Regions from separate parts of the Aciduricibacillus chroicocephali genome, predicted to be linked through region 1. Evidence: riboswitches for the same ligand, from Rfam matches in the RefSeq annotation. Region 1 holds a riboswitch; the other holds the start of a gene.

What was found. Region 1 has a riboswitch for cyclic di-GMP ahead of QR721_RS12985 (glycosyl hydrolase). Riboswitches for the same ligand answer to the same signal wherever they lie in the genome.
Region 2: linked by a shared signal. The riboswitch ahead of QR721_RS01470 (methyl-accepting chemotaxis protein) and the one ahead of QR721_RS12985 (glycosyl hydrolase) in region 1 are both predicted to bind cyclic di-GMP.

Annotation. Positions count from the first base shown of each region.
Region 1 covers NZ_CP129113.1:2,534,036-2,543,038, forward strand. Annotated here, with positions in the region: gene QR721_RS12980 (DUF2334 domain-containing protein) at 1-1,111, opposite strand, end outside; gene QR721_RS12985 (glycosyl hydrolase) at 1,216-2,307, opposite strand; cyclic di-GMP riboswitch class I at 2,430-2,518, opposite strand; gene trhA (PAQR family membrane homeostasis protein TrhA) at 2,617-3,243, opposite strand; gene QR721_RS12995 (PLL family lectin) at 3,405-5,132, shown strand; gene gvpU (gas vesicle accessory protein GvpU) at 5,250-5,639, opposite strand; gene QR721_RS13005 (midas domain-containing protein) at 5,648-6,688, opposite strand; gene QR721_RS13010 (gas vesicle protein) at 6,716-7,033, opposite strand; gene QR721_RS13015 (gas vesicle protein K) at 7,059-7,343, opposite strand; gene QR721_RS13020 (gas vesicle protein) at 7,315-7,584, opposite strand; gene QR721_RS13025 (GvpL/GvpF family gas vesicle protein) at 7,602-8,408, opposite strand; gene QR721_RS13030 (gas vesicle protein GvpG) at 8,421-8,675, opposite strand; gene QR721_RS13035 (GvpL/GvpF family gas vesicle protein) at 8,672-9,003, opposite strand, start outside.
Region 2 covers NZ_CP129113.1:259,733-268,735, reverse strand. Annotated here, with positions in the region: gene QR721_RS01485 (hypothetical protein) at 1-284, opposite strand, end outside; gene QR721_RS01480 (GNAT family N-acetyltransferase) at 291-803, opposite strand; gene QR721_RS01475 (LysE family translocator) at 816-1,451, opposite strand; gene QR721_RS01470 (methyl-accepting chemotaxis protein) at 1,582-2,391, opposite strand; cyclic di-GMP riboswitch class I at 2,406-2,491, opposite strand; gene QR721_RS01465 (thermonuclease family protein) at 2,724-3,509, opposite strand; gene QR721_RS01460 (CDP-glycerol glycerophosphotransferase family protein) at 3,860-5,092, shown strand; gene lepB (signal peptidase I) at 5,144-5,692, opposite strand; gene putP (sodium/proline symporter PutP) at 5,967-7,451, opposite strand; gene QR721_RS01445 (GNAT family N-acetyltransferase) at 7,687-8,130, opposite strand; gene pdxR (MocR-like pyridoxine biosynthesis transcription factor PdxR) at 8,235-9,003, shown strand, end outside.

The DNA of each region.
Region 1 (9,003 bases):
GTTCCTCTACGCCGTTTTCGACTGCCGATTTAATATATTTCCTTTCAAACGCTTTGCCATTTTGAACAAAACTTTTATAGGCTTCTCCTGACTTGAAGTCCTTACGCGTCTTCGGTTTTTCATCATTGTCCTGATAAACCGGTCTGTCATAGTCCACATCCCAGAATTCGAATCCTTCTCCTGTTCCCTGATGGCGATACTGATGCCTGTAGCCGTGCAACACGATGCTCCCACCGTGCCCTTGCATATAACGCAGTGTCCGGACAAGTTTTGGAACATCTTTGAGATGCGTTTCCTTATGTGTCTGCGGATCAACATACACTGGAATGAGCGAAACAATATATGGGATTCTCCGTTTATCCAGGTACTTCGCCATCTTCATCAATTCACCGGCATCAGCTTTGGGATGTACATCTTCCAGGCGCAAATACATCGGGTGTTTCCCTGTCGGCTTCTGGCCAAAGAAGCTAAACAACGATTCACCGACAAAATAACCGCTCGGATTGAAAAGTGATTCCAATCCACAGTAAAAATCGTTACCATTTTGGATGACAAGCGGATATTCGGCTGTACTCCCATTCATTCCGCTAACAAGAACTTTCGATTTGGCAGATGGTGTAACAATGGAAGCAAGACGCTCCTCTGCGGTCTGCATTTCAAAGCCATTTGATGTCAGCTTCAGTTTATTGACGAGCACACCACCCGTCCTTTTGACAAAGCTGAATCGTTTTCCGAACTGCTCGCTATTCCTCCCGAATGCATAGACAGTGCCCTTAAATAATTTGATATCTGACACTAACTTGCCTGGGAGCTGCTTTTCTTCAAGTCCCATATAAATTATTTGGGTGAAATCTTTCGGATTAATCGAACGCCAATCTTGATCTTCTATAATTTTTATATCGTTTGAAAAATGTCCGGCAAGACTATCCATCATCCGAGCCTGTCCAAGATCTTCTTCCTGCTTTGGCGAATAGACGATAAGAACCCGGCTACCTTCTGTTCCAACTTTTGCTGCCTGAACCGGAATAGAACCCGCCACGATTACTATTAATAGCAGGAAAGTGACAATCCGTTTCACAGTGATCACCAACTCCAAATATGATTCAGCCATTATATCATTCTCTGTCGGCAAAAAAGGGAAACGTAAACAAAAAAATATCCACGAAGCACAATGGCGACGTGGATTTCTCTATTTAAGGGGTGTACATCCCTATATTAATTTGCCAAACGTTCCAATTGTTGCTTGGCAAGGAGAGGAAACAAATTATCAAAGATATGCGTGTCACTGCCATCCGGTGTCTCGACGACATAGCCTCCATAGTACGGGCTTTGCGGATCGCTGACTTCATATTCATGCATACGGTCATATACCCGTCTTGCAAAATCGGGATCATTCATTTCGAGCGCATACTGAATGAGCATGCCATAAACAGCATTAGACTCAAAATTGACTGCCGGCTGGCGTGAAGCACGATCATATTGACCGTACAATCGGCCGTTCCGGTTGAATTCCTGCTTCACAAAATCATAGAAACCAGGAGAATTCTTCCCATTTAGTTTTCGGAAGTGCGCAATATAGATTTGTTCAATCATATGAACTTGTGCATCGTTTTGATACGTTGCTGTATCTACATTGAAATTCTTCGCAAAGAAGACGCCATCACTTGGCACTGAATTCAATACACCAATTGTACGGTTTAATGTCTTCTTGCTGATTACATTGTACTTGAGCATATATTGCAAAGCCTCCGGATCAATATAGAAGAGGCTGAGTGTGTTATTGGAAATATTATATTGAGAATCATGGAAATCAGTGAAATAGCCGTTTCTCATGTTTTTCTCAGCGAGTGCCTTGGCCATCTGCTTAGCTGTCTCAGTATATGCAGCATTGCCGAAATATTCACCAGCTTTGAACAAGACAGTCATGATTCGCCAATCATCGATGAGCGCATTCGTCGTTACACTACTCGTTCCATCGGCGTTCAGTTTCCAGCGAACAAGTCCATTTGGTGCAAGATAATACTGCTTCAAAATGTCATACTGTTTCTGGAAAGCGATGGCATCTTTTTTCTCGAACAAGTAGACCATTTCCAAACCGAGTGATTCAGAAAGTGCTTCGTGTCCGGCAACATATGTCGGATCAGTCGAAGGTCGATCAATAAGATATGTAGCAAGTGTTCCATTTGGATTCTGCATATGGTTCGCAATGAAACGTTCCGTAGCAGATGTCATGTCCTTTTGAGCCATGACTGGTGCAGCTTGCAAAAGCAGGGTGGCAGCCAACAGGGAAGCGAATAACTTTCTCATTAGGGATTCCTCCTCATCAGTTGAACTCGTCACCAGATTCAGAGGATGTCCCTCAGAGAAAACGAAAATGCCCTTTTCCAGACGAACAGAAAAGGGCAATCGATCCAGAAGCACATTCCGGAATCCGCAACCTGGCAATCATAGCGGTATAAACCGCCTTAGACCCATGGCTTTGCGTCCTTGCCTTTCAGCAAGTTTGCCCTATATAGTAGTTGAACATATTATACTGCATTTGAAACGGACTGAATAGTACCAAATTCACAAATTTCGTGAGATTTTTTCGCCATTTTATATATCGTTTTTCAACGCCTAGCTGTTCAGCAATGTCAGCACTGCGAAGAAATGCATGACAGATCCAGCAAGCACGAACAGATGCCAGATTGCGTGGTGATAGCGGAAACCGCGCCATACGAAGAAAATGGCACCGACGGAATAGAGCACACCGCCAATCACAAGAAATGTAAGGCCATGTTCAGGCACATTGGCGACGAGTGGCCCCCATGCTAGTAAAATGAGCCAGCCCATTGCCAAGTAGAGCAATGTAGACAAATGCATGAAGCGCTTGACGAAATGTATTTTAAAAATGGTTCCTGCAATGGCTAAGCTCCAGATGACTCCGAATAACGACCAGCCGAATGCACCTTTAAGGGAGATGAGCAGAAACGGTGTATATGTTCCAGCAATGAAAATGTATATAGCGGAATGGTCGAGGATTTCGAATACATCCTTTGCTCGGCCAGCCGGTATACTGTGCACAATTGTCGAGCAAGCATAAAGCAAAATCATCGTTCCGCCAAAAATGGCAAAGCTCGTAATATGCCAGGCCGAACCATGTACAGAGGCAAAAGCGACAAGTACCGATAGTGCAGCAATGCTAAGCAATGTGCCGATCCCATGGATGACGGCGTTTGCGATTTCTTCCTGTTTGGAATACATAGGGGTGTTCTCCAAATTGGATTCCCTCCATTCATCTTTCTTATACAGTGTATCAAGGAAAAGCTTATAGTGGAAGTTTGTCCATTTTCACATAGGAAAATTCCGGTTCCGTTTTGCCCAATTGTGCATATGCTGTTCTGAGAAGAGGAGGAATCATATACATGTACAACAGGTATCCTGAGGATCAACAGCAATTCATTCCTGGGCCATATGGTCAGCCAGGAAATCCGAGATTCGACCAGCATCAGGGGCAGAGGAGCGTTGGATTCTCACAGCAGCAGAGCCTGCAATATACGGGCTTCCCGCAACAACAGCAGATTCAGCCGCGAGCTTTGTTCCAACAGTCGGCCCAATCCTATAATCCGGGTGGCTACCCAATCCCCGCTCCACAATCGGCTCCCGGTATCTATCCATATGCAGAGCCGGCGAGCAATCATCTGAACAGCCAAAATCGCTTCAACCCGATCAGTCCAAGTGCTTTGAACGGCTATCAGCAGAACGAGCAGTCCTACCCGTCGCAAGAGCCGCGTGAAGGTTTTGCGAATTGGTATGATGTGCCGGCATATCCTCACCAATCAGCTTATCCACCTGCAGAACCATCCTTAGACTCATTTAGAGGTGAGGATAGCAATAATGCAGGTGCAGAAGTTTCAGCATATCCAGAAAACAATAAGGAACGGGATCATTCTGAAAGCCAGCAGGATGCCGAAGACCAAGCCTTTATAGAAGAAGCTCTGCGCCAGAGACCGGACGCCCAGGCCATTTTGCGTAATATTAAGCAGAGCCATTCCGATTTGTATACGACACTCCGTCATTACGGTATGCATGATCAGCTTATTGACTACGTTTTCTTCTTCATGATCAACTATACGATTGATCAGCGTGAGAAAAGTCAAAATGCTGCCCAGATCTACCGTCGTTTCAAAAGGGAAATGCCTTGGTTCAATATGATGTTCCAACAGTATAAGGTACCCCAAGATGTAATTGACCGTACAATGACACGTGTCATTCAGATTACATTGGACTCCATTCATGGAGGTGGTGCTGGCGCTCCGGGTCGTCCTGAGCAGCCAGGCAGAGGGTGGTCACGTTGGGAAGATCTTGGCGGTGTCCTCTCGAGTGCACCAACGGTCTCCTCTTGGAGCGCGAATCGCCTTGATGTGTTTGGACGCGGAACCGATAATGCCCTTTATCACAAATGGTGGGATGGCTCACGATGGAGCGGATGGGAAAACCTTGGCGGTGTCCTCTCGAGCGCACCATCTGCAGTATCATGGGGGACTAACCGGATTGACGTCTTCGGGAGAGGTACAGACAACGCCCTTTATCACAAGTGGTGGGACGGCTCGCGATGGAGTGGATGGGAAAATCTCGGCGGTGTCCTGACAAGCGGGCCGACAGTATCTACAAGACGTGAAAATCAGCTCGATGTCTTCGTTCGTGGAAGCAATAATCGGTTGTACAAGAAAACTTGGAACGGTTCGCGATGGGAAGATTGGGAAGATCTCGGCGGCAATCTGAATTCCGAACCTGCAGCCATCTCATGGGGTCCAAACCGAATCGATGTATTCGCGCGGGCTCAGAATAATGGATTGCTTCACCGTCACTGGAACGGATCTCGTTGGAGCAACTGGACGAATCTTGGCGGGAATATTCACAGTGCACCGGCCGCTTCCTCAAGACGTCCTAATGAGATTGATGTATTTGCTCGTGGACGAAATAATGAATTGCTTCACCGCATGTGGAATGGTTCACGCTGGACCGGTTGGGAAACATTGCGCGGACCAATTACTTCAGCCCCTGCTGCGGTCTCATGGAGCGCCAACCGAATCGATGTCTTTGCACGCGGTCAGAATAACAGCCTTATTCATACGTACCAAGGCCGATGAATCAAAAGAACCCTGCGCGGTATGCCCAGGGTTCTTTTAGTTTGCATTTGGCCTAATATCAAAAAGAAGCAGTCTTTTCGGCAAAAAGACTGCTTCTGATCATATTCTGATGTAGTTTTAGTCTTCATTGTCATGAATTTTCCCAAGAAAGAAACCATCTACTTCACTTAACTTGCCGCGCCACAATATGTCTCCCTGTGACGGGGTCGGTCTTGCATCCCCACAATATACTTTTGCGCCTTCCAAATGTATAAAGCTGGGGGAGCCGCCATTTGTGGACTGAGCATTCTCTCCAGCATGTGCCAGTTGCTCGCTTAAAGCCTCGGCAACATCACCACTGCCTTCAAATGTTTCGCTCAGCGATTCAAAGTATTTCCCAGCTGACACCATCGTTCCTGTGATGACGGCTCCTTTTACATTGAGTGTAATATCAAGGGTAAAGTCATTCCGGTTTACCGCTTCCGCAAAAAATGCGAGCGTATTATCCTTCATCGTATCTGTTGCCATCGGAGCCTTTACGCCTCCTTCTTCAAGTTGTCCTGGCTCAAGTATGTGCCATCCTCTTTTGCCTGGTACTTGGAGTTTTTGCTTTTTTCATCTGATTTTGATTTGTTGCCGGATTTATCTTTATCCTTTTCTTCGTTAGAGCTATTGTTCTGCTCATCTTCTTTTTTGTTCTTCTCGTCGTTCTTCTGGTTGCTTTGATTGTTCTGGTTGTTTTGATTACTGTTCTTGTCGTTATTGTTCTTATCGTTTTCTTTCTCGTTCGATTCTTTCTCGTTGGAGTTGCTGTTATCTTTATTGGACTCTTCAGCTTTGTTCTCAGTTTTATCACTGTCGTCTTTTTCTTCGTCTTTTCTGCTCTGCTTGTCCTCTGTCATCTTGGAAAGCAGGCCTTCAATTTTACCAAGACGGTCTTGCAAATCTTTATTTTCCTTTTTCAAAGACTCATATTCTTTATCTGAAGAAGAATCTTGTTCCTTATCGTTATTCGATTCATTGTTCTGCTCGCTGTTTTCGTTTGCAGATTCATTCTTTTGCTCATCTTTATTCTTCTTATTATTGTTGCTATGAATTGGGCTTTCTACATAAGATCCGTCCTTGTCTGAGCTATCCTGATTGTTATCGTCATTGTTATTGCCTTCTTTGTTATTGTCTTCTTTGTTATTGTCTTCTTTATTTGACGGCTGGTTGCCACTCGCAAGTTGCGTAATCATCTGTTCCAGGCGATCAAGGCGGTCATTCACATCATTATTGCCACTCTGTGAATCATCTGATTCTTTGTTGCCTTTTCCAAATAACTTCGATGCGGCTTTTTTCGAGTTGTCTTTTACAGCTTGTCCAAGACTTGCTCCTTTGCTCCCAATTGCCGAGCCACCAACATTGCTGAACAACTTCTTCCCAGCTTCAGGTGTCATGAGATAACCAACTGTCGTTCCGATCAAACCACCTGCAATCGTACGACGCAAGCCTCCCATTTCACCGTTTGATTTACCATTGTTTGAACCTTCATTTCCATTCACTGCGTTGGCACTGTTTACTTGTGTTTCACTCATTTTAAAATCCTCCTGTTTTATCCATAATTATTTTTCAAGCCGAGGTACGGCCATATTCTGTTCCAGTTTTTCAAGTCTTTCATGTAACATTTTATTTTCTTCTTCGAGCGCTTTTGTTTTGCTGTCTTCTGCTTTGGATGAAAGGTATGGATCGTTTTCCCACCAGTCCATTCCAATCTCCTTCGCCTTGTCTACAGACGCGACGATAAGTCGGATTTTGATAGTAAGCAGTTCGACATCGGCAATTCCGACCGTGATGTCACCAGCGATGACAACGCCCTTATCAAGTATCTTCTCCAAAACATCAACAATCGTGCTCGACTGCATTGGGTGTTCCACTGCCATGTTGTATTCCTCCTTGGCAATTCCGTTAAAGCAAGCTTCCCAATGGACCGAGATCGATATTCAGGTCTTCTGCGTCCAAGCCGAAAACTTCTTTCAGCTCTTCCATCTTTTCTTCCAGATTCATCAGCGCTTCTCCGAGGTTCTCAATCTGTTCGTCTGTCAGAGTGCCGCCTTCAACACGGCGGATCGCATGGCGCTCGACAATCTGTCTGAGCAGTTCCACAACTGTCAGAACGAGCTGAGCAAGCCCGTGCTCTGCATTATCTGGATCTAAATTGATTTTACCGCTCGGATGATTGTCCAGTGGCATCACATAGCGCCTCCTTCTCCATGTCGAATTGCTCGGACGAAACGGTTTTACGTCCATTTTGCTGTGCTTGGACGAGTGACTCGACCGAGGAGATCAGCACACGCAAATCAAGGTAGACAAGATCAACGCCTGCTATCGAGATGACGAGATCCGCCTTGATTGCGACACCCTTGTCCAGAATGACATCCAGAATATCAATGAGCGCGATATCCTTGTTTTCTACTGTTTCTCTTAATGTCATTTTTCTCTTTCCTCATTTCACGAGATGCTGGAAAAATGGTACGCCGGCCAAGGGCCTGTCGCTTCAAGCTGCCACCCGGCCGCTTCCAGATCCTTCTGGCAATCTTCAATCTTTTGTAAGAAGCTTTCCACTTCACGTTTGCTTACAAGGTAGACGCTGTTCCATGTCATTGGATCAGGTCTTCCTGTCGCATCTTTGCTCCACGTTTTCTTCACATGACTGGTTAAAGCGAGATTGGAAAGCTGTTCATGGATTGTTTCGCCCATCTTGTCTTTCTCCTTCTCGATTTCTCCGTCCAGCCATTTATCAATTTTCTTATTCTCGAAAAACTGCCTTCCCTTTGGCAAAGTGCTAATGGCAGCCTTCTTTTCTTCCAATGCTGGATTGCTCGTACTGAATTGCTGCTTCAGTGCTGTATCATTGCAGTAGATTTTGAGGTTCCATTCCTCATTTCCTGCAATCTTTTCAAAAGCCGCCCGCAGTTTGTCTGAAGCCGGCTCAATAGAAGAAACTAAGCTGTCTTCACTTTTATAAAGGGTGCAGAACTTAAGCGGAATGACCGTAAAGCGCCTTGCAAGCTCAAGTACGGTTTCATGATGATGAAACGCCTTTTCCTGCAGCCATTCCATGTCATTGCTCGTTCTTTCCTTGATGACTTCTTCCGAGTATTCATTGCCATCGAGAGTGCAGACAATAGCAGCGGCATCTCCGATTGGGAAAGCGCGCAGATGTCCGTCACCGGAGAAATCCGCCATATCGCTGACAGAACCTGTCTCCATTTCACTCTTTGGCACAAGTCCGTATAGATAAATCAAGTCATTCATCGTATCAGATCCTTATCGTTTCTTCGTCAATTCTTCCCACTGATCAAGCTCCATCTGCTTGGCGATCTCATAGCGCACAATTAGTTCATTTTCTTTCGCTTCATATGCCTCTTCTGAAATATCACCGAGCTCATACATCATTTGCAGCTGAATCAGCTTTTGCTGAATTGTCGGCAGATCATATAGCTGTTTGTCCGCTTCTTCTTTTACCTTTTCACCAATTTTGATGACGAGGTTGATCGGTGCGGAAACGAGCTTGTGGATCATTGGGCTTCTTCAACTTTCAGCCTTATGTTGACAAAGTTGTAAGCTGCCCACGGACCGCTATAGTTGAATTCTGCCTTGTCCTTCCACTGTTCGTGAAGTTCATTCACTTTTTCATCAAAAGCAGCTTCCTTATCTCTATCCACGAGGAAAGCTGCGTTAAGGAGCATTTTCTCACCGATTGGATCATTCGCTCTCGAAGCTTCAGCAATTTCACCGAGTGGCTGGAAGATTTCCTGCTTTATATCCTTTTGCAAGGAGGACACAATTTTCTGAGCTGCTCCACCGAGCTGAATGCGTTCATAGTAGCTCGCAGCTTCGCTCTTCCCTT
Region 2 (9,003 bases), 460 kb from region 1:
AGCATTACCTCAGTACTTGCTCCTTCTATTTCCGCCCGCTTCGCTGCTTCAAGAGCTGTTTTCATCTGTGACCAGCCCGGTGTGATTCCGACGATGACTACTCTTGCCGCAGTATTGATAACCTCATTATGCGGCGCATAGTACATCGTAAGCGGACCCTCTTCCTGCATAAGGAACCTACTACTTATACTTAGCAAATCCGCCTTTTTTAGCGGGAAATTTGCAGGCATTCCCGAGATTGCCTGCAAATAAGAGTCCACTTCTTCAATTTGCGGAGAAATCATTCTATTTCACCCTTCTACCGGATTCTTCGGCCCTGGAAAATCAAGTTGATAAAAGGCTAAATCGAGCCAGCGACCAAATTTGTAGCCTGCATTTTGTATCGTTCCTGAGTGGGTAAATCCGAATTTCTCATGCAATGCGATACTTGCTGGATTACTCGTGTCGATTCCAGCAACCATCGTCTTTATGCCTCTTTCGGAAGCTATGTCAATTAGCTCCTTGAGCAGCTGCGAACCAATACCTTTTCCTTTGCCTGTACTTGATACATATATGGAATGTTCAATTGCATATTTAAACGCAGGCCAAGGACGAAATGTCCCGTATGTTGCAAAGCCAAATACTTTGCCCAATTCCTCGTACACTAGAACTGGTTCTTGATTTGCCATTTTTCCAGCAAACCAACTCTTCCGCTCTTCAATTGTTTTCTCATCATAGTGATACACAGCCGTCGTATTAAGGATTGCATCATTATAGATAGTAAGTATTTCAGATAAGTCTTGTTCAACCGCATTTCGTATCATTGTCTTTCCTCCCTACAATTGATTAAGACCATTGAAAAATACATAACCTGCAAACCCCAGAAATAGAAGGCCCGATATAAGTGAAAGTCCCTTCATCATTTTCCCGCCAAGTACTTTACCACCAAGACTGCTAATATAGGCAAGTACTGCACCCCAAATAACAGATATAGATAGGAAACCTATGAAAAATGGCAGCAATCTGTCGAAAGAAACACCGCCAATAACGGTGGAAACGACGCTTCCTCCTACAGTTGCGAACCAGAGCAAAGTCGTTGGAGCCGATAGACCAATCCCCATACCCATAAGGAATTGCTGGAACAAATTACGCTTCTTCCGCTCTTCGTCATCTATGTTAAGCGACTTTGGCTTGAAAGCATCCCGAATGGAGTGGTAGGCGAGGAACAGCAGTACAACAGTTCCTGCAATCCAAAGAATCCAATGGAATATGCTGCTCGACTGCAAAAGCGCCGCAATTCCAAGTACTGAGCAGACTGCATAGACCATATCGCTGACAGTTGTTCCTAGCGCAAACAGCAAAGCTGCCAGAAAACCCTTAATAATGCCTGTCCGGATGAGCGCCACATTGGCAGTTCCGAGATCGAGCACCATAGACATACCGAGAAGAAAACCAGAGATGAATAATGTCATTATGCTTCAATCCTTTCCACAACAAAAAACCGCCCATAAAAGGCGGAGAATAATTACTTTTTAAATTATAACAGATAGTAAGTGACCAACTAAAGAAGAAAAAGAAAGATTCTAAGTTACGATTTTAGAATTAAAGCATACTTTCAATTTCTTTAAAAACCTGTTCGAAATCTGTCTGCTTCTCCTTAACGGAACCATTCAATTGTTCCGTCGTGTTACCTACCTTTCCAGCCTGCTCTTCAATTCTTTCAATATTAAGTCTAATGCTTCGAGTTGCTTCATCAACATTTTTTGATAGGCGTCTCACTTCATCTGCCACTACTTTGAACCCTTTGCCCTTTTCTCCGACACGAGCTGCTTCTATAGTTGCATTTAGAGCAAGCACATTTGTTTGTGAGGAAATCATCTGTATTTCTTTCGCCACTTCGCTTATTGCATCAACTTGCTCTCGCAGCGCAACAATTGCCTGACTTTTTTCGGCAGAATTCCGGGCAACTACATCAACGAGTTCCTGTGGCAATGTTTTCAGACGCTCAATAATTTTCAGTGTACCATTCTCCCGCTCAGTAATATCTGTAGCGATTTTCAGGATTGCTTCTACTTCATGTTTGTCATTAATAACCGGTATATATGTTGCTTCAAGCCACAACCGGCTTCCTTGTTTGCTGCGTCTTTCTACTTTAGCCTCGTACTTCTCCCCTGTAGACAAATGCTGCCATAAATCATGGTACCCTTGCGTTTGTGTATAATCTTTAAAACAAAGCTTTTCATGACGCATGCCTTTCAGTTCTCTCGTACTATAACCAAGCGTTTTTCGAAAATTTTCATTTGCCCAAATTACTTCTCGTTCCATGCTGAACTCGACCATTGCGAGGTTAACATCCATCGCCGCCAGTACTGCTGTTTCATTCAATGGTTGAGTACTCTTGGAAAGACTCATCTTACTCCTCCATATGAGGCAACCCAGCCATCATTGTCACAGCGACTTTAGACCTTGGGCTTTGCGTCCTGACTTTTCAATCAGTTTGCTTTTCACTTATTTAAAGTAAAGTGTATTACAACTTCTCCGGCAAGCCAATAAGTTTTTGAAATAATTTACTTAACCGTCAACATCCTACCATGATGAACGAGATGCCTTTTTTGTCTTGCCTCAACTTAAAACGCAAGTCTTGAAGAAAACAGTATTGATGCTCTGCTTAGTGAGATAGCTCTCACCCTTTTTCAAGAAAAAAGCCGGAAGCGTTAAATCTTAATCCGCCTCCGACTTCCTAATTATCTCTCACATGCATACCCGTCTTTATCCCGATCCATTTTAGACTGGTAGGCTGGGTGTCCCTCTGGCACGCCATCTGAATACTTTTTGCGCAGTTCTGTACAATTCTTAAATACTTCTGCGCTACCAGTCTTTAATACTGGTTCCTGTGTTGACTTTTCGACAGGCTGTTGTGTTCCTGCTTCCTTTGCACAGCCATTAAATCCACGACTGGAAACATAACCTTTCTTAGACCAAATATTAAGTTTCTTGTTTTTCGCAAATTCTTGTGCTTGCTCATACTGGTTCAAATACTTGTATGGCGGCTCATAAACATATGCAACACGAGCGAGCCCTTCCTTGATTAGTGTCTCCTGAACTGATTTCCCATCTACGAAAACATATGCGAGAAGGCGGCCATATTTGTCTGTCCTGCTTTTCTCAAATTCCAAAGTAAGCTTTCCGCTTTTTATGAGTTGTTCATTACGCTTGCTCGCTTTTTCTGCATAAGGTTGAATGCACTCTCCCGGCTTTTTTGACTCAGGTGTATCCATTAGCAAATAACGTACGGTTTCTTCCTTACCTTTATAATACACTTTGATTGTATCGCCATCGACAACTCTGGATAGCTTGACAGTTGCCTGATTTTTCGCCTGTACTGTTTCCCCATCTTTGGAAGTTTGAATATATTCGTTTTCTTCTTTCTTTTGCTGCACTTGTTCTTGTCCAGTTCCTTCTTGCTTTGATTCTTGTGATGAATCCGATTCATTTTGTTTCTGTTCCTTATCGCTACTACCTTGTTCCATCTCCGCACAGCCAGTCAGCACCAGACAAAAAGCAATCAGCGCAACAAAACCAACCGTTCCTCTGTTCGACTTATGTTTGTATAAAATACCGCTCATAACAGCAGCTGATAGACACAAAGACAATATAAACAATGTCATCAATACAATCCCTCCGACTTGAAGTGGCAATTTCTTGAATTACTCTGTTCATTATAGCAAAATGCCATTTTTAGGTGGCGGTTTCTATGAAAATTGTTTTACTTGGTCCGTGAATCTGCAAAAATAAAATTTTTAATTGAAATTGGCTTACAAAACAGAGTTTCAGGGAATGTATCATTAGTTTACATATAATTTGGGAAGGAAAAATGCCCATGGAACTCAAACACAGAAAAAAATTTGCGCGCACCATCGCCTTTTTAAAAATAATGTTTGCCTTCGCATGTTCTATTTTCACGAGGCGAGGAACAGGCAGGCCAATCGTTCTTGTCGGCGGAAATCTTGGCGAGAAATACGAAGATAATGCCTCCGTATTGCACAGTTATCTGACTCGAGAGCGAGCGGACCTAGACGTATACTGGCTATACGACCCGAGTACCAGCTACGTACAGGAAAAACAAATACCAAATGCAATTCCGCTTGGCAGCCTGCGCAATTATATGCTGTTTTTCAAAGCGGATTATTCATTTCATGGTCACTCCATCATCTATGATATCGCTCCGCATATTGAGAAATATATTTTCCTGAATCGGCGTACAATCATCACCCACGTAAGCCACGGAATTGAAGGTTTCAAGAAAATCCTCATTCAACCTGAAGATATTCCTTTATTGAAGCGCACAGATTACTTCAATTGCGCTTCACAGCACGAAAAGGATATCAAGCAATTTGAATGGAAAATTCCTGAGCAAAAGTTGACCATCACCGGTATGCCGCGTTTCGATCGCTTTGCTACAAATATACCTGCAAAGAAGGTTAAGCGTATTCTGATGATGATGACATGGCGTGAATGGCTGCTTGATCTTGATGAAGCAGCCTTCATGGAAAATAGCTATTTCCAGCAAACACAGAAGCTTGTCAGTAATCCACAAATCCGACAGCTGATACGAGATGGAGAACTTGAAATCATCTGCGCCCTGCATCCTTTCATGAAGAGATTTGAGTCTCATTTTCGGGGGTTGGCCAAGGACGAGCCCAACATCAAGTTTTTCAGCTTCAATGAGATTTCTATACAGGACGAGGTTATTCTTGCCGACATGCTGCTGACGGATTATACAAGTGTTTCTTGGGACTTCCTTTATATGAACAAGCCAATTATATTTTTCACATTCGATCTGGATGAGTTCGTTGCGAAACGTGGAACCTATATGGATTTGAATAAGGATTTGTATGGTTATAAAGCAGATACAATTGAAGAGGTACAAGAAATTTTGCGACATATCACAGCTGAAGGTGCGACTACAAACCCTTGGTATCCTATCGCCAACAAGTATATTGCCTATTTCGATAAACATCATTGCCAGCGCCTTGCAGATACAATTATCGGGCCCGCTCCTCAACTGAGTAAGCCTGGGGTGGCGATGAATAAGACTGTTGAAGAAACTTAAAAAAAGGACCTGTGACGCAGTACGACTGCGTCACAGGTCCTTTTAATCACATTATTGTACCTGGCCAACCTCTGTGAACGGCCAGATTCGAAAAACTGCTTTTCCGATTATTTTATTTTTTGAAAGGAGCCCAAAATAACGGCTGTCCTTACTCACTGCTCGATTATCACCAAGGACAAATAGAGACCCTTTAGGGACCTTCTCATATCCTGTCAGCTCTTCCAATGTAAAATCACCTGTATAGGACAGACCCGCTTTTTGACTTGGGGACTGCAAATAGGATTCATCGTATGCCTTACCGTTAATATACAAAATGTCATTCTTCATCACAATTGTATCTCCAGGCAGACCGATTATTCTCTTAACATAGCGGGCATCCTCATCCGGAGCATTGAACACAATAATATCAAACCGCTTATAATGGCTGAATTGGCTCAATTTATTGATGACAAGCTTATTCTCCTCTTGAAGGTTTGGATGCATAGATTCCCCTTTAACGACATAAGGGGCCAATAGAAAATGATTGATGATATAAGCAAAAATAATTGCGAAAAGTATAATCCTTACAAAAGACCAAATCTCTTTACCAACCGTATTCACGAAAGTCCCCCTTTATCGGTTTGACCGGAAAAATGTGCTTATGACCTCATTGTATCAGAGACAGGAGCAGAATATTATGTATTTAAGGAAAAGTTTATGTAAAGACCATTAAACTTAATATTGAACCCTGCACCTCCAATTATCTTTATTACTAACGAATTTCTGCAAATTCCCTCTGTCCTGTCACTTAATCATCAAGTCGGGACCAGCTGTTTTCTTCGATTTCAAAGTTAAAAACCCGCCTTCCCCAATGGAAGGCGGGTCGTATTAGAATTTAATCATCCGAGTGCAGCAGTTCAAGGGCTTCATTGAACTCTCTGTCGATCTCTGGATTTTCCTTATGCGTCAGTAAGCTGACAACAATTGTGACAATGAGGTTCAGTGCAAAGCCCGGAACAATCTCATAAAGGCTATCCTTAAGAATATCAACATTTCCCCAAACGATTACAGTAACGGCTCCTACAATCATGCCCGATAGCGCTCCAATGGAAGTAATTTTTCTCCAATAAAGCGAGAGCAGTATTGTCGGACCGAATGCTGCCCCGAAGCCAGCCCAAGCAAAGCTTACAAGTGCCAGAATTGTATCGTTCTGTTTCCAGGCAAGGGCCATCGCAATTATAGATACAACAAGAATGGCAATCCGGCCAAGGAATACATATGTCTTCTCTGAGGATTTACTTTTCTGAACCGTTTTGTACAAATCCTCGATTAAGGCAGATGAAGTAACAATCAGCTGCGAGGATATTGTGCTCATAATTGCTGCAAGGACGGCTGCCAGCAATACTCCAGCAATGAATGGATGGAAAATGATCTGCCCAAGTGCGATAAAGACAGCTTCTTTATCGACTAGTTTGGCACCAGTGTTTTGCTGATAATAGGCTATACCGACAAGGGCGGTACCAATTGCTCCAGCAAGGCTGAGAATCATCCAACCAATTCCAATTCTCCGTGCTTGCTTCGTTTCTTTAACCGTTTTAATCGCCATAAATCGTACGATGATATGCGGCTGACCGAAATAGCCGAGCCCCCATGCAAGAGCAGAGATTACGCCTGCAACAGTTGCGCCCTTTACAAGACTAAGCGCATGAGGATTCACTTCCTTTATTGATTCTACCGTACCGGAAAAACCACCAGTTATAAAGAAACCAAAAAGCGGTACACAGATTAGCGCAAGGAACATGATCAGCCCCTGGACGAAATCCGTATAGCTCACAGCAAGGAAACCGCCAAACAGCGTGTAGGCAATAACAACTGCGGCTACAATCAGCAGCCCGACATGATAGCTCATGCCGAACGAGCTTTGGAAGAATACGCCTCCAGCAACCATGCCTGATGATACATAAAATGTGAAGAACACAAGAATAATCAGTGCAGTAATAATGCGCAACAGCCGGGAATTCCCTTTGAAACGGCTGTCCAAATAACTTGGAATCGTAATGGAATTATTGGAAACTTGCGTATAAGCTCGGAGTCTCGGTGCAACGAAAATCCAGTTCAAATAAGCTCCAATGGTTAAGCCAATTGCAATCCACGCTTCTACGAGACCTGAAGCGAAAATGGCACCCGGCAGCCCCATGAGCAGCCAGCCCGACATATCAGAAGCACCAGCACTTAGAGCAGTAACCGCAGGACCAAGCGAACGCCCTCCGAGCATATAATCCGTCAAGTTGTTGACACGCCGGTAAGCATACCAGCCGATCCACAGCATACCCGCAAGATAAATCAAGATTGCTATCAGTTGATACCCATGATCGGACATCGTCTTCCCCCTTTGCAATTTTATAATTCATCATTATAACATAAGGGCAATTCGGAAAAATGGTGCACATATGCCTTATTAATTTGAAGGTGAAGAAAATTCCCCCATATGTTAAATACCTAGAAAGAGAGAACATAGGAATTCATTTGATTTTTAAAAAAACAGGCTCTAATTTTGAAATAGGCTTAATCCCCGTTCATTTATATTCTTTTTAATATATCTTCAGGCATCAATTTTATTTGGAATATTTAATGTACCAATCATACTCCGAGTCAAGACTCATACCCATATGTTCGTATAAACCTTTAGCTCGGTGATTATCTGGACTTGTTTGCAACGTAACATAACTACCACCGTTCTCCTCACATAAATTAAAGACCCTATTCAATATTGCCTTTCCGACCCCGCCTCCTCGATAGGATGGTTCGACAAACAGATCATTCAGTATATAGGCACGCTTCATAGATATAGAAGAAAAAATAGGATAAATTTGTACAAACCCGACTGCCTGTTCTTGCTCGTATGCCAGGAAAATGATTGATTCACCATTTTCTATTCGTTCTTTTAAAAACGTTTCAGCACCCAAAAGGTCATTTTCCTTACCATAAAATTTTCGATATTCATTAAATAGCTCAGCTGCTTCTTTTAAAGAATCTAAACTAACTTCTTTTATCTTCATAAAAAATCCCCCTGTTTGGAACAAGCTTGCCAGCAAGCTTAATATGCTTTATATTATGCTCAAAAACTGACATTTCAAAAAGGTACAATTTGGACTAAAACTACATGTCAGATTGGAGAGAGATGAAAACACTACTATTTTCACTTACCGAGACAGAAGCAAAACATAGACAGATATATGAACAAATTCGAAATAGAATTGAGAACGGACAACTTGTTGAAGATTCCCAACTCCCTTCAATACGCCAATTGGCAGATCTTCTTGAAGTGAGCCGCAATACGACACTCCAGGCTTATGAACAGCTGGCAGCAGAGGGTTATATAAGGAGTGAGCCTAAAAGGGGTTATTATGTTCAGAAGTTCATACCTATTTATCTCAAACAAGAGGCTCATAAACAGACCGTACAAGAATTAGCCGAAGAGAAATATTCAATTGATTTTCGAACAGGCATCATAGACCAAACAGCTTTCCCTTTAAATAGATGGCGCCAATGTGCAAATAAGGTACTGAATGAAGACATGATTTATGGCTATGGAGAGCCTTTTGGCGACAAATTTCTTCGCGAGCAACTAGCAGAGTATTTGATGCGGTCTCGAGGCGTCTTTACTACATCTGAAGCGATTATTATTGGCAGTAGTACACAGTCGCTTCTGATGCAATTAAGCATTTTGTTAAAAGAGGATTATAAAAGTTTAGCAGTTGAGGAGCCTGGATACGATGGAGCATCATATGTATTCGAACTTCAAGGTTTCACTATTGAGCCAGTAAAAATTTCTCCAATCGGAATTTCCTTGGACGAGCTTGCCAAAGCTCGCTCCAGACTTCTCTATCTAACACCGTCGCATCAATTCCCAACCGGAGCTACGATACCGA